2 regions of the Acidaminococcus sp. HCP3S3_G9_1 genome follow, and region 2 is predicted to be linked to the other one. Evidence: predicted binding sites of a transcription regulator. Region 2 holds the regulator's gene; the other holds the start of a gene.
What was found. The regulator HrcA, encoded in region 2, represses chaperone genes, less so after heat shock. The targets are predictions, from matches to a motif close to TGTTAGCACTCNNNTNANNNGAGTGCTAACA.
Positions count from the first base shown of each region.

Region 1: the regulator HrcA is predicted to act here: its motif matches at 2,723-2,753, upstream of ACTQY1_RS08115 (Hsp20/alpha crystallin family protein).

Region 1 is NZ_JBQKCH010000011.1:73,605-81,100, forward strand. Features, by position in the region: gene ACTQY1_RS08100 (S-layer homology domain-containing protein) at 1-931, shown strand, start outside; gene ACTQY1_RS08105 (TetR/AcrR family transcriptional regulator) at 1,042-1,740, shown strand; gene ACTQY1_RS08110 (C39 family peptidase) at 1,839-2,651, shown strand; gene ACTQY1_RS08115 (Hsp20/alpha crystallin family protein) at 2,915-3,358, shown strand; gene ACTQY1_RS08120 (TetR/AcrR family transcriptional regulator) at 3,641-4,018, shown strand; gene ACTQY1_RS08125 (tryptophan transporter) at 4,104-4,673, shown strand; gene ACTQY1_RS08130 (energy-coupling factor ABC transporter ATP-binding protein) at 4,666-5,529, shown strand; gene ACTQY1_RS08135 (energy-coupling factor ABC transporter ATP-binding protein) at 5,526-6,335, shown strand; gene ACTQY1_RS08140 (energy-coupling factor transporter transmembrane component T) at 6,332-7,000, shown strand; gene ACTQY1_RS08145 (Tex family protein) at 7,463-7,496, shown strand, end outside.
Region 2 is NZ_JBQKCH010000005.1:44,561-52,056, reverse strand. Features, by position in the region: gene dnaJ (molecular chaperone DnaJ) at 1-968, opposite strand, end outside; gene dnaK (molecular chaperone DnaK) at 991-2,856, opposite strand; gene grpE (nucleotide exchange factor GrpE) at 2,909-3,526, opposite strand; gene hrcA (heat-inducible transcriptional repressor HrcA) at 3,537-4,577, opposite strand; gene hemW (radical SAM family heme chaperone HemW) at 4,687-5,820, opposite strand; gene ACTQY1_RS04770 (nicotinate phosphoribosyltransferase) at 5,841-7,301, opposite strand; gene ACTQY1_RS04765 (anion permease) at 7,377-7,496, opposite strand, start outside.

The sequences.
Region 1 (7,496 bases), on a different contig from region 2:
CGGGAACGTCCGGCTGAGCTATGATCACAGCTCCGGCGGTGCCGTAAACAAATGGCAGGCTGCCAAAGCCGGCCGTGACAACGACGACGCCCGGCTCCGTACCCGTCTGTTCCTCACCGGCGAAGTCAACGACAACTGGCATTACGTATCCATGCTGGAAAACAACCAGCACTTCATCGGCCAGAACGAATCCGGTGACGATGACACGGAATTCCAGAGAGCTTACCTGACCGGGAACATCGGGGTGGTAAACCTGACCGGCGGCCGGTTCCAGGACTTCATCGCTGACGGGAACATCTACGATAGCCGTGTGGATGCCATCAAAGCCGATGTGAAGATTGGCCAGGCCTACATCACCGGGGTCTGGGGCAAAATGGCCAACAAGAGCGAATACAGCTGGAGCGATTCCAACAACGATTCCGTGGCCGACAAATACTGGAGGGCGGAAGTAGGCGGCCGTTGGGGCAACCTGAACATGGCAGCCAACTACGTCCGGGCAGACGATGTAACCGCCATGGGCATGGGCAAAGATGATGACTCCATCTGGACGGTCGGTGCCGACTACACCGCAGGCAAGTTCAACTTCGGGGCCATGTACCTGAACGGGGACAATGATCACCTGGATGACATGGGTAAAGATGACGACGGGGTCGTTGCCTGGCTGCAATACGGCGGCGCCACCGCTTCCAAACCCGGCAGCTGGGGCCTGTTCACCAAATACTATGATCAGGCGGCCACCACTACCATTGCTCATACCATGAACGGCCGGTATGATGTGTTCCCGGAAGAAGGGTTCAAGGGCTGGCACTTCGGCGGCAACGTAACCTTGGCCAAGAACATGGTGGCCCAGGTGGAATACTTCGACCTGAAAGGCAAGGACAGCGACGAACATGCACGGACCCTGTGGTCTCAGATGGTCGTAACCTTCTAATCAGCAACCAACACGAGAGGACTGCATACTGGCGGCAGTCCTCTTGTTTTTTTAGCCGGAAGGGATTTGGTATAATGGAAACAGAAGCTGCGGCAAAGGAGGATGTTCTGATGGGAAGACGGAAAAAGGAAGAAAAACTGCTGGAAGAAAAGGATGAGGCCCTGCACCGGAAGATCCGCCACCGGGCCAAGGAGATGTTCCTGGAACTGGGATATGTGCGGACCACCCTGCCCAAACTGGCGGAATCCCTGGGGATTCCCCAGCGGCAGATCAGTCTCTGGTACCGGACCAAGGAAGAACTGTTGGATGACCTGGCTGCCCAGCTGATGGAACGGACCCGGGATTATATCTGCCACACCTTCCTGCCAGATGAGGCTTTCCCCGAATCCTGGACCCGGGAGGAAATGGCCCTGTACCGGTATGTGATGCTGCTGGGGATGGAAATGGAGGTACTGGACACCAACACCATGCTGTGGAGTTTCTGGAAGACTGCCTACTGTATCCCCCATCTGCTCGAACGAGTGGTGGCCCGCCATTACCGGTATGTGACCAGACTGTTTTCCGTCCGGATGTCCAGTCAGTTCAGCTACGAAAAGATGCTGCTGGTGTGTTCCGGACTGGGAGGCTATGTGATGGCCCACGGGTTCCGGAAGCCCTACCACTGGGACCGGATCCGCCGGACCTTCCTGACCCATTCCCTACGGATCTTCGGGATTTCTTCCGGGACCATCCAGAAAATGCTGGACCGGCTGGAGGAGCAGCGGCCCCTGCTGGAGGAAATCAGCGGGAAAATCCTGGGGAGCTTATAGGCATTCCGGCGGAAATCTTTTATAATAGGGAGAAGAAATACGGATGCCCGAGGGCCCTTTCCGGAAAAAGGGCCGGGCCGTGAAAGGAACGGATGGATATGAAACTTTTCCCAAAACTGACTTCTGCTGTGCTGGCCGGCCTGCTGGCCGCCGGCTTCTCCCTGCCGGTGCTGGCGGCCAACCGGAACTTCAGTGATGACATGAAATTCCAGGAACCGGCGAAAATCACCCAGGACCAGGGGGCTGCTTCCATAGAGCGGAAGCTGGATCACAAAAAGACCATTTATTACACTCACCCGGACTTCTACCATATGCATTCCAAAGGGTCCCTGGTGCTGCTGCCGGCTTTCAAGACCATCCAGCAGTCCAGTGAATGGTCCTGCGGACCGGCGGCAGCCCTGATGGTGCTCCGGTGGTATGACCGGCAGAAGGACTGGACGGAACAGAAGCTGGCGGATCTGCGCCATCCCCTGAAGGACGTGAATGTCCCTGGCTTCCCGGACGGATATCCGGGCACCACCCTGGAACAGATGAAGGACATGTTCCAGAAGGTGGGAGGGTTCGACTTGGTGACCACGGAAGACTATGCAAAGGCCGGGAAGACCTTCGGACCGGAAGACATCAAGGCCACCCTGAAGGCCGGAAAGCCTATCCTGGCAGGATGGATCGACTGGGGCGGCCACTGGCAGGTAATCATCGGCTATGATGACATGGGCACCGCCGACACCCAGGACGATGTGCTGATCGTGGCGGATCCCTACGACACCACGGACCATAACCAGGACGGCTACGGCATCTACCCGGCCGCCCGGTTCTTCTCCACCTTCGACATGTACGGCCAGTTCCCGGAAAAAGAGGGAGGGAACCACAATCTGTTCCTGATCGCCTCTCCGGCCCGGGTGAAGCTGTGATTTTTTAGAGGGGCTGCTGCACATGCAACAGCCCCATTCCTCTCCTCTAAAAAGTCAAAAAAACTTTGACTTTTTAGCACTCAACGCTTGACAGTGCTAACAACCTGTGCTATTATAATACCAGAACGAAGGAAAGACCACAGAGAAGGGTTCCCAAGAGAACCTGGAACGTAGGACGGGCCCCTGAGGGGCCGCAGGAATCCAGCCTTTCGGTAGTTCCAAAAGCTGACCTTCAAGGCCAAGATTGAATGGAGGAATGGCTTATGTTACTGCCTAGCGTTTTCAATGACAATGTGTTCGATGATCTCATGAATGACTTTGATGATGTGTTTACGGCCAGAAATCCTCTGTACGGGAAACACTCCAGAAATATGATGAAGACCGATGTGCGGGATGTGGGCGACCACTATGAACTGGACATTGACCTGCCGGGGTTCAAGAAGGATGAAATCCATGCACAGCTGGAAAACGGATATCTGACCATCAGTGCCAGCAAGGGTGTGGACAAGGATGAAAAAGACAAGAAAGGCCAGTATATCCGCCGTGAACGGACCTTTGGCCAGTGCGCCCGGAGCTTCTATGTAGGCGAAGGGGTCACCGAGGCTGATGTGAAGGCCAAGTACGAAAACGGTATCCTGGAACTGAGCATCCCCAAAAAGGAACCCCAGAAGGTGGACAACAAGAAATATATCGCCATCGAAGGATAACGAGGGCGGGAGACTCCGTGGAAAGTCGGAGCTCCATAGAGAAAAAGGACTGCTGCTTGAGCGGCAGTCCTTTTTTTGTGCAACAAATGTATGACTGTATAGTCGGAAACAGACTGTTTAGTCATGGCTCAAGTGCAAGAAGTTACAGGATTTTCGAGGGATACTTGTGGCAGAAAAATGAAAACAATGAATTTTTTCGCTATTGATTGATGAAGTTTTTGCCCCGTGATACACTAAAATCATACCGCAAAATATTGCAGGAAGAATGGAGTCACAGGATTTATGGGCAGAAATCGAAAACAACCGTTGGCAGACGTTACTCCACAGGACCTGACCGGCCGGGAACGGGTCCTGAAAAGTGCAGCCAGACTGCTGCTGGATGTAGGCTACCAGCGGATGACTCTCAGCCGGATCAGTGAGGAATCTGGAGTGGGAGGGCTGGAGATCCGCCGCTGGTACAAAACCAAGGACGAAATCCTGGCGGCTCTTTCGGAGCAGCTGAAACGGCTGATCCTGACCCAGGCCCTGGAGATTTTCGGGGTGCCGGAGAAAAGATCGAACTACTCCTGGTGGAACTGGAAACCCAAAAAGAGAAAATGCTGGAAATCGGGCAGCAGCTGTTTGAAGAGCTGTGAGACCGTTGAAGGGGTTGTTGCTTAGGCAACAGCCCCTTTTTCCTTGACATCCTCCCCCCGTCCCCATAAACTATATTCTATACTGTATTGTAGCAAAGGAGCATCGCAGCATGGAAAAACCGATTCCGGAACTGATTACGGTGGAAGCAGCCCGTGATACCCATCGCTGGGTGGCCATGACGGCCCTGCTGCTGGCCATTGGGGTCATCCTCCATACCATCAGCCCCAACGTGGGCGGGGTCACCCCCAACTGGACCATCGCCATGTATTCCATTACCATCTGTCTGACGAAGCCAGGGCCCACCCGGGCTTTGGGCATCGGCTTTGTGGCCGGGCTCACCCTGATCCCTTCGTCCAAATCCGCCTTCCCGCTGGGGAACATTGCCAGTGAACTGTGCGGGGCCCTTACCGCCTGTATCCTGGTGAAGGCCTTCGCCCTGGCCCACTTGGAACAGCTGAAGGTGAAGCCTTTTATTGTAGGGTTCCTGGCCACTTCCGTCAGCGGCAGTGTGTTCACCTACATCTTGAAACTGGTGCTGGGGCTGCCCCTTGCCGTGTGGACTCATGCCATGCTGCCGGTGGTGCTCACCGTAGGGGTCCTGAACGGTGTGGTCACCCAGGTGCTCTACGGCCCGGTACGGAAGATTTTCTTTGCTACGGAGGGGAAACACCATGTGTGAAACAGCCATCCGGATTTCTGATTTTTATTTTGCCTATCTGAACAGTGACCTGGTGCTGAAAGACATCAACCTGGACATCCAGAAAGGCAGCTTCACCGCCATTGCCGGGCCCAGCGGCGCCGGCAAGACCACCCTGTGCAAGGCCATGACCGGCATCGTCCCCCATTATTACGGGGGCCGGTACCACGGCAGGGTGGAAGTGCTGGGAGAAGACCTGAAGGGCCGGAAGATCTCCGAAATCGCCATGCGGGTGGGGATCATGATGGACGACTACGAAAGCCAGATGGTGTCCCTGACTGCCGGGGAAGAAATCGCCTTCGGCCTGCTGAACCACGGGTTCTCCCCGGAAGAGGTGGATGCCCGGGTGAGCCAGGCCCTGGAGGATGTAGGGCTTCCCGGCCGGGAAAACTACCAGCTGGACGAACTGTCCGGAGGCCAGCGGCAGCGGCTGCTCCTGGCATCCGTGCTGGCCTGCCGTCCGGAAGTGCTGATCCTGGATGAACCGGTGTCCGCCCTGGATCCTGACGGGGCCCGGTCCCTGTATGCCCTGCTGTACAAGATTTACCGGCAGCATCAGATGACCGTAGTGGTGGTGGAACATGACCTGAACTACCTGCTGCCCTATATGACGGACCTGGTGCTCATCAGCCAGGGAGAGGCCCGGGTCCAGGGACCCTTTGCCGAAGCCGCCCGGAACGCCTTCGCCCAGGAGGACCTGCGGGAGAACCTGCCGGAACTGTGGCAGGTGAAACTGGGCCTGGAAGAAAAGTACCAGGTGAAGCTGGGAGACTGGAGAACGGAAGAAGAAGCAGAAAAGGAACTGCTCCAGAAATTTCAGGGAGGCGCCAAGGAATGATTGAAGCAAAAGCAGTGAACTTTGCCTACCGGAGAGGCATCCCTGTGCTCCAGGACATCAGCTGCCAAGTGGAAGACGGGGAAGCGGTGGCTCTCCTGGGCCACAACGGCAGCGGCAAGACCACCCTCAGCCGGCTGTTCATGGCCCTGAACCATCCCCGGAGCGGCCAGGTGCTGGTGGACGGAGTGGATATTGCCGGCTACGAACCGGCGGACCTGGCGGACAAGGTGGGGTATGTGTTCCAGAATCCAGACCTCCAGCTGCTGGGGGATACGGTATATGATGAAGTGGCCTACGGCCTCCAGAACCGGAAAATGCCCAAAGAGGCCCTGGACCGGCAGGTCCGGGATGCGGTGGAAGCCATGGGGCTGACCCCCTGCCTGGACCAGTATCCCCGGGGGCTTTCCTTCGGCCAGAAACGGCGGCTGGGGGTGGCAGTGGCGCTGGCTCTCCAGCCCCGGACTTTGATCTTGGACGAAATCACCAACGGTCAGGACGAACAGGAAAAACAGCATATGATGGACTACCTGGCCAAACTCCAGAAAGAAAAACACATGACCCTGATCCTGATCACCCATGATATGGAAATCGCCCGGAAATTCACCACCCATGCCCTGGTGCTCCACGACGGCCAGCTGGTGTATGACGGGAAGACCGGCAATCTGTTCGACGGAAAGCGGCCCATTGAGGAATGGGGTCTGAAGCAGCCGGTGCTGTCCCGGCTGGGAGCCCTGTTCGGGGTCCAGGCGGACAGTCCGGAAGATCTGTGCAGCAAGATCCAGCCGAAAGAAGGTGCCAAAGCATGAAGATCACAGCCTTTACCAAACTGATCCTGGTGCTGGCGGTCACCGCCTGGGTGTTCCTGCTGCCGGTGCCGGCGGTGGCCACCCTGCTGGTGCTGGAACTGGTGATCCTGCTGTATATCAAACGGGACCGGATGACCATGGCGGCCATCGGCACCCTTACCGTGTTCACCGGCATGATGGTGCTGCTCCAGCTGCTGTTCGGTTCTCCCTTGTATGTGGCCCTCACCGGGGGCCTGCGGATGTTCGTCATGACCACCGCCTTTCTGTGCCTTCTGGCCTCCACCCGGATCCAGGACATTGCCCAGGCTCTGGTGGAAAAATTCCATATGCCCTATGAATACGCCTTTATGCTCACTACGGCTCTCCGGTTCGTGCCGGACTTCCTGTCCGATTCCGCCATTACCCTGGACGCCCAGTCCTGCCGGGGCTATTCCAACCGGGGGAACGCCTTCAAACGGCTTTACGCCTATCTGGCGGTGGTAAAACCCCTGGTCATGCGGGCGGTAGCCAAATCCGACACCCTGGCCCTGTCCATGGAACTGAAAGGGTTCGGTCCCAACACCTATAAAAACCGCCGTCCCATGAAGCTGCATCTGGGGGATTATGCTACCTTGCTGGTAGTGGTCATTCTCAGTACATATCCGATCTGGATAAAACATATTTAAGGACCGGCGGAGCCGGTTTCCTTCGGTGACTGGTCTCCAGCTGAATGAGAAATTTGCAGGCAAATTTTTTTGAAGGGAAACGCAGCTGGCGCTGCTAACCCACCACCAGCCTGACGGCTGGTCTCCCGCCCTTGAAAAGGGCGGATAATAAGTACGTGGGCTCATGCCCTTGTACTGAAAAAACAATGGCCGCCAGCCTAAGCGTATATCCGCCCTTTTCAAGCCCATACACTGGCTGCCACCATGATACCTACGGTCAGCGCCAGCCAGAGCGTATATCCGCCCTTTTCAAGGGCGGGGGACCGTTGCGCTTGCGCAATGGTGGTGGGTTAGCAGCCTTTGGCTGCGTTTTCTTTCCCGGAAACCCGTTGCCGCGGGTTTCTTCCTTCGGCCATTGACTATTGACCATTGACGGGAGCTGCTGCTTGTGCAGCAGCTCCCTTTCTGTGAAAGGACAAACCAATGAAACCAACTGACATCGCCCCTCTCATTGCCC
Region 2 (7,496 bases):
TTGTTGGGCTGGGTCCCTTCCGGGATCTTCACCTTCACCTGGCCGTACAGGGTGGGCACCTCAATCTCCGCCCCCAGGGTAGCCTGGACGATGTTGATGGGCACTTCGCAGGTTACGGTGGTGCCGTCCCGTTCAAAGAACTTGTGGGGTTTCACGTACAGGTATACGTACAGGTCCCCGGGACGTCCGCCCCGGAGCCCGGCTTCCCCTTCGCCGGCCACCCGCAGACGGGACCCATTGTCCACGCCGGCAGGGATCTTCACCGTCAGCATCCGTTTCTTTTTCACCCGGCCTGTGCCATGGCAGTCCTTGCAGGGATTGGTGACAATCTTCCCGGTACCATGACATTTGGGACAGGTCCGGACGTTGACCACCTGGCCAAAGAGAGAATTCTGGGTAACCCGGATCTCCCCTGTACCATGGCAGTCCGGACAGGTTTCCGGCGTGCTGCCGGGAGCCGCCCCGGAACCGTGACAGGTTTCACATTCCTCTTCCCGGTTCAGGCGGATCTTCTTTTCCGTGCCAAAAGCGGCCTCTTCAAAGGTGATCTGCAGGTCCATCCGCAGGTCGGACCCCTGCCGGGGGCCATTGTCGGCCCGCCGGCCGGAACCGCCCCGTCCGGCACCTCCAAAGAACATGTTGAAGATGTCGTCCATGCCTTCTCCGCCGCCGAAACCTCCAAAGCCCTGGAACCCGCCGCCGAAGGGGTTGCCGGCACCAGCGCCGGGTCCTCCTCCGTTCTGGAAAGCAGCATGGCCGTACTGGTCATAGGCCGCTCTCTTCTGGGGGTCGCTGAGGACACTGTAGGCTTCGTTGGCCTCTTTGAATTTGTCCGCTGCTTCCGGATTGTCTTTGTTCAGGTCGGGGTGATACTTCCGGGCCAGTTTGTGGTAGGCCTTTTTCAGCTCATCGGCTGTGGCGTTTTTGGAAACGCCCAGCACTTCATAGTAGTCTCTCTTCTCTGCCATCCGTATCTCCCTCTAGGAAAGCTTATTTCTTGTCGTCGTCAACGACTTCCGCATCCACTACATCGTCGTCGGCTTTCTTGCTTTCGGTCCCTCCGTCGGCGCCTGCACCGGCGTTGGTGTTGGCATTGGCACCGGCAGCACCCTGGGCAGCGCCCTGGTTCTGCTTGTACAGTTCAGCGCTCAGTTCATACAGAGGTTTCTGCAGGGCTTCGGTATCGGCTTTGATCTTGTCGGTATCGTCGCCTTTCATGGTTTCTTTCAGGGTGGCGATGGCGTCCTGGACCTTCTTGATCAGGTCGTCATGGCCTTTGCCGTTCATGTCCTTCACGGTCTTTTCAGCCTGGTAGATCAGGGTATCTGCCTGGTTCTTGGCTTCTACGGCTTCCTTCCGCTTCTTGTCGGCGGCTTCGTTGGCCTGGGCTTCCTTCACCATCTTGTCCACTTCTTCCTTGCTCAGGCTGCCGGAAGAAGTAATGGTGATCTTCTGTTCCTTGCCAGTACCCAGATCCTTGGCGCTTACGTTTACGATACCGTTGGCATCGATATCGAAGGCCACTTCGATCTGAGGCACTCCCCGGGGAGCTGCCGGAATGCCGGACAGTTCAAAACGGCCCAGGGTTTTGTTGTCCGCAGCCATTTCCCGTTCGCCCTGGAGTACGTGGATATCCACAGAGGGCTGGTTGTCGGTAGCCGTGGAGAAGATCTGTTTCTTGGAAGTAGGAATGGTGGTGTTCCGGTCAATGATCTTGGTCATTACGCCGCCCATGGTTTCGATACCCAGGGACAGAGGCGTTACATCCAGCAGCAGGACGTCTTTCACATCCCCAGCCAGTACACCGGCCTGGATGGCAGCACCCATGGCCACACATTCATCCGGGTTCACCCCGTGAGCCGGTTCCTGGCCCATGGTCCGTTTAATGGCTTCCTGCACCGCAGGGATACGGGAAGAACCGCCTACCAGCAGGACCTTGTTGATGTCTTTCGGGGTCATGTTGGCATCGCTGAGGGCCTTGTTGACGCACACGAGGGTCCGGTCAACCAGGTCGCTGGTCATTTCATCGAATTTGGCCCGGGTCAGATCCAGGTCCATATGCACAGGGCCGTTGGGGCCTGCGGAAATGAACGGCAGGTTGATGTTGGTGGTCAGCATGTTGGACAGTTCGATCTTGGCTTTTTCAGCAGCTTCACGGATCCGCTGCATGGCCATCTTGTCCCCGGTCAGGTCGATGCCGTTCTGTTTCTTGAATTCATCGCACATCCAGTCCATGATCCGTTTATCGAAGTCATCGCCGCCCAGATGGGTATCCCCGTTGGTGGATTTCACTTCGAACACCCCGTCGCCCAGTTCCAGGATGGACACATCGAAGGTGCCGCCGCCCAGGTCGTAAACCAGGATGGTGTGGTCGTCGGATTTATCGATGCCGTAAGCCAGAGCTGCAGCCGTGGGTTCGTTGATGATCCGTTTTACATCCAGCCCGGCGATCCGGCCTGCATCCTTGGTGGCCTGACGCTGGCTGTCGTTGAAGTAAGCCGGTACGGTGATGACGGCTTCGGTGACTTTTTCACCCAGATACCGTTCTGCATCGCCCTTCATCTTTTCCAGGATCATGGCGGAAATCTGTTCCGGAGTATAATCCTTGCCGTCAATGGTCACCGTGTATTTGGTGCCCATGTGCCGTTTGATGGAGCTGATGGTCCGTTCCGGGTTGGATACAGCCTGGCGTTTGGCCAGCTGGCCTACCAGTCTTTCCCCGTTTTTCGTAAAGCCAACCACGGAAGGAGTCAGCCGGCCGCCTTCCTGGGTGGTAATAACCGTAGGTTCGCCGCCTTCCATGACAGCGACTACGGAGTTGGTGGTCCCTAAGTCAATACCAATAATCTTAGACATAATGAATTCCTCCTGTACACTCTGGAATTATCAATCGTTCAAAACGTTGTTTTCAATCGTTGCGGACAACCCGTACCTTGGAATGACGGATTACGTCGTCACCGATCTTGTAGCCCTTTTCCAGGACCAGGTCGATGCTTTCATCCGGCAGATCCGGGTTGCTGCCCTGCATCACGGCTTCATGGATCTGAGGATCGAAAGGCTTGCCTTCCGCCGGGATTTCTTCGATGTGCAGGGTCTGGAGTGCCTTTTCAAACTGCTTGTGGATCATTTCCATGCCTTTTTGGATGGCCGCTCCGTCTTTGCTGGTTTCCAGACTGGCTTCCGCCCGTTCGAAATTGTCCAGCACCTTCAAAAATTCCCGGGCCACCTGTCCGGTTACATACCGGCCCAGACGTTCCCGTTCTTCGTTGTTCCGTTTCCGGAAGTTGTCAAAATCTGCCTGGAGCCGCAGGAGCCGGTTCTGCAGGTCAGCGATCTGCTGTTCCTGCTGGGCGATCTTTTCGTCCCTGGGATCGGGTTCTGCTGCTTTTTCGTCTTTGGTGTCAGCCTGGGCTGCTTCCGCTGCCTTGGCCTGTTCTGCGGTTTCTTCCGCCGCAGTCTGGGCCTGGGCCGCTTCCGCACCCTCTGCCTTCACGGTTTCCGGGTTCTTCTGCTGGTCCTTTTCCATTGGTCCTCCCCTACTTTTCATCCATTTTATTCATGACCACCCGCAGGTAGTTGTGAAGGTAATCCATGACGGAAATCACCTTCCGGTATTCCATACGGGTCGGTCCCAGGACCGCCAGGGTCCCCACCACCTGTCCGTTGAGACGGTAGGTGGCCTGGATCATGCTGCAGTCCTGGATGCCGGAAAATTTGTTCTCGCTGCCGATGGTCACCTTGAGACCGGAGTCCTTGTCGGCCATCAGCATGTCTTTCAGCATCTGCTCTTCCTCCAGCACGCTCAGCAGCTCCCGGATCCGTTCCGGATCCTTGAATTCCGGCTGGCTGAGCAGCTGTTTGGTGCCGCCCAGGTACATCTTGTTCTCCGACTGGCCGCTCCGCATCTGTCTGACCACCTGGATCAGAGAAGCATACAGGGCTTTGTCCCCAGCCAGGGCATCCCGGACGTCTTTCAGGATCTGGTCTGTGATATCGTTCAGCTTCATCCCATGGAGCTTGTTGGTGACTCTCTGGGCCAGGGTGTCCATTTCCAGGCGGCTCATGCCCGCCGGGATCTGGATCACACTGTTGTCCATCCGCCCGTCGTTGGCCACGATGCACAGGATGGCCTGGTGCTCGTTCAGGGGCAGGAAGCGGAGATAGGAAAATACGCTTTCACTGTCCTTGTTGGCCAGCACCACGGACACGTTCTTGCTCATCCGTGACAGGATCTTGGCGGTGGACTGGAAGATATCGTCGATGCTGTGGACCCGTTCCCGGAACCAGCTGTTGATCAGCGCCACATCATTGGGCGCCAGGGCATCGGGTTTGGCAATGGAATCCACATAGTACCGATAGGCAGCCGCCGACGGGACACGGCCCGCCGAAGTATGGGGCTGCTCCAGATAACCCAGCAGTTCCAGGTCGGACATTTCGTTCCGGATGGTTGCCGGGCTGATCCCCAGATTGTACTTCCTGGCGATGCTGCGAGATCCTACAGGCTCCGCCGTTTCGATATAGTCTTCAATGATCAGTTGAAGAATTTTTTTCTTGCGGTCACTCAGCACTGTAATCATCTCTCTTCTGGATTGTTAGCACTCTAATAATTGGAGTGCTAACATCTAAGTGTAAAGATACACCTCTTTAGTCAAATTGTCAATACTTTCCCTAAAAATATTTGCCTTTTTACAAAAATTCTTCAAAGGCCAGATTTCCGTACCGCATCCCCTGTTCCGTAAGGCGGATACGGTCCCCTTCCCGGGTGATCCAGCCCCGGTTCTGGCAATGGGCGAACCCTTCTTTATATATATGGAAGAAATCTTCTCCCGTCCGCAGTCGGAATTCTTCCAGGGACAGTCCCTTGGCGGTGCGCAGGTTCATGAACACCAGCTCTTCCCGCCGTTCCGTGGGAGTCAGTTCTTCCTGTTCCGGGACTTCTCCCCGGAGATAGACCATCAGATTCCGGGGATTGGTCTCCCGTTTCTTTCCGTCGAACCCGCAGGCAGCAGGACCGAAGGCCAGATAGGGATCGTAGTGCCAGTACACCTGGTTGTGCCGGGATTCCTGGCCGGGCCGGGCAAAATTGGAGATTTCGTACCTTTGGTACCCGGCTTTGGGCAGTTCTTCCATGAGCAGGTCGTACATGGCGCCGGTTTCCTCTTCCGAAGGCAGGGCCAGCTGCCCTTCCCGGATCTGTTTGGCCAGAAGGGTCCCCTCTTCCACCGTAAGACCGTAGACGGACACATGGTCCACCCCGGTTTGCAGCAGCCGTTCCAGGGAATCCCGGACAGATTCCACTGTCTGGCCAGGGTAACCGTAGATCAAATCGCCGCTGATCCGCCGGAACCCGGCCTGCCGGGCCAGGGCAATGGCTTCTTCCGCCTGCTCCGCCGTATGGATCCGTCCCATGGACGCCAGTTCAGACTGCTGGAAGGACTGGATTCCCAGGCTCAGCCGGTCGAACCCCAAAAACCGGTAAAACCGGAGCCGTTCCAGGTCCACCGTCCCCGGATTGGCCTCCAGGGTGGCTTCCGCCGGCTGCTGCCAGAAGCCCCGTTCCTTCAGGGCGGAAACAATGGCGGCCAGATTATCCAGAGGCAGCACACTGGGGGTGCCCCCGCCGAAATACACCGTAGCCCTGGGCGAAACCGGCAAAGCCGGCGTACAGGCGGAGATTTCCTCCACCAGACGCCGGACGCAGTCGTTCATGATATGGTCGTTGTAAATCTGATACGAAGCAAAATCACAGTAGGCACATTTATGGACGCAAAAAGGGATGTGCACATAAACCGCCTGGTACGATTCCCAGGGATGGGACATGGTGTTCTCCTTTGACCGTCTTATTTCCCCTTCTTCACATCTTCCAGCAGGGCCATCTTCATGGCGTAGTACCGGGGGCTCATGTCCAGGAAATGCATATGGGGGTTGCTGAAACGCTGTTCTTCGGGCCAGATTTCGTGGTCCAGCTGCTTCCGCACGTACCGGCGGATTTCTTCCAGGGACGGGGACGGGTGGAGGCGCTTGCCTTTTTCCAGCACCAGTTCCTGGAGTTCCCGGAAGGTACAGTCTTTGAAGCTCATCTTCTTCCAGGGCCGCTGGGTATCCACAAAGGGGAATTCGGCTCTTTCCCGGGGATCTTCGTCATGGAGGGTCAGGAGATCCGCAATGGCATGGCCGGTTTTGTCATACACTCTCCAGGCCCGTTTCCGGCCCGGGTTGGTGATCTTTTCAAAGGTTTCGGAGATCTTGATCTTGGGGATGATGGCTTTGTCCTTGTGTACAGCCACCAGCTTGTACACGGCCCCGAAGACCGGGTCGCTCTTGGCGGTGATCAGCCGTTCCCCCACCCCGAAGGAATCCACGCAGCCGCCCTGTTCCAGGATGGAGCTGATGGTGTATTCATCCAGGGAGTTGCTCATGACGATGATGGCATCGGTGAGCCCGGCATCGTCCAGCATCTTCCGGGCCTTTTTGGACAGGTAGGCCAGGTCCCCGGAGTCGATCCGGATCCCTTTCAGCCGTTTGCCCATGGGTTCCAGTACTTCCTTGGCCACCCGGATGGCGTTGGGCACCCCGGAATCCAGTACATCGTAGGTATCCACCAGCAGGATGGCGTTGTCCGGGTAGATTTCCGCGAACCGCTTGAAAGCGGTGTATTCGTCGTCATAGTACATGACCCAGCTGTGGGCCATGGTGCCGCTTACCGGGATGTTGAACATCTGGCCGGCCAGGACGGTGGCCGTGCTGTCAGCTCCGCCGATATAGGCGGCCCGGGCCCCGTATACGGCGGCGTCCATGTTGTGGGCCCGGCGGGCGCCAAAGTCGGACACCCCCCGGCCCTGGGCGGCTTTCACGATCCGCTGGGCCTTGGTGGCGATCAGGGACTGGTGGTTGATCTCGCACAGGATAGCGGTTTCCACCAGCTGGGCATCCACCAGAGGAGCGTACACCGTCAGCAGGGGTTCATCAGGATAAATCACACTGCCTTCGGGCATGGCATATACATTTCCCCGGAACTGGTAGGTTTCCAGCCACTGGAGGAAGGGTTCGCTGAATACATGGAGGCTTCGGAGATAGGAAATGTCTTCGGTGGAAAAGTGCATGTTTTCCAGGTAATCCAGCACCTGTTCCAGACCGGCAAAAATGGCGAAACCGCCTCCGTCCGGATTGTTCCGATAAAATACATCAAAGGACACGTAGTCGTCCCTGTCCCGTTTCTTGTCTTCAAAATACCCGTTGGCCATGGTCATTTCATAGAGGTCAAACATCATGGACAGATTTCTTGCATCAAATTGTTTCATGGGTCTCCGCCTTTCCAGGTACAGTATTTGTTACCCATTGTACCACAGTTTGGCCGTTTTCGGAAAATTAAATTTTTACCACATTCCCAGGACCTTCCCCCACAGACAGCCGATGCCGCCCCAGATCAGGATGGACAGCAGGCTCAGGACGAAGCCGATCTGCCACCACCGGTTCTGGGTCACATATCCGGCGCC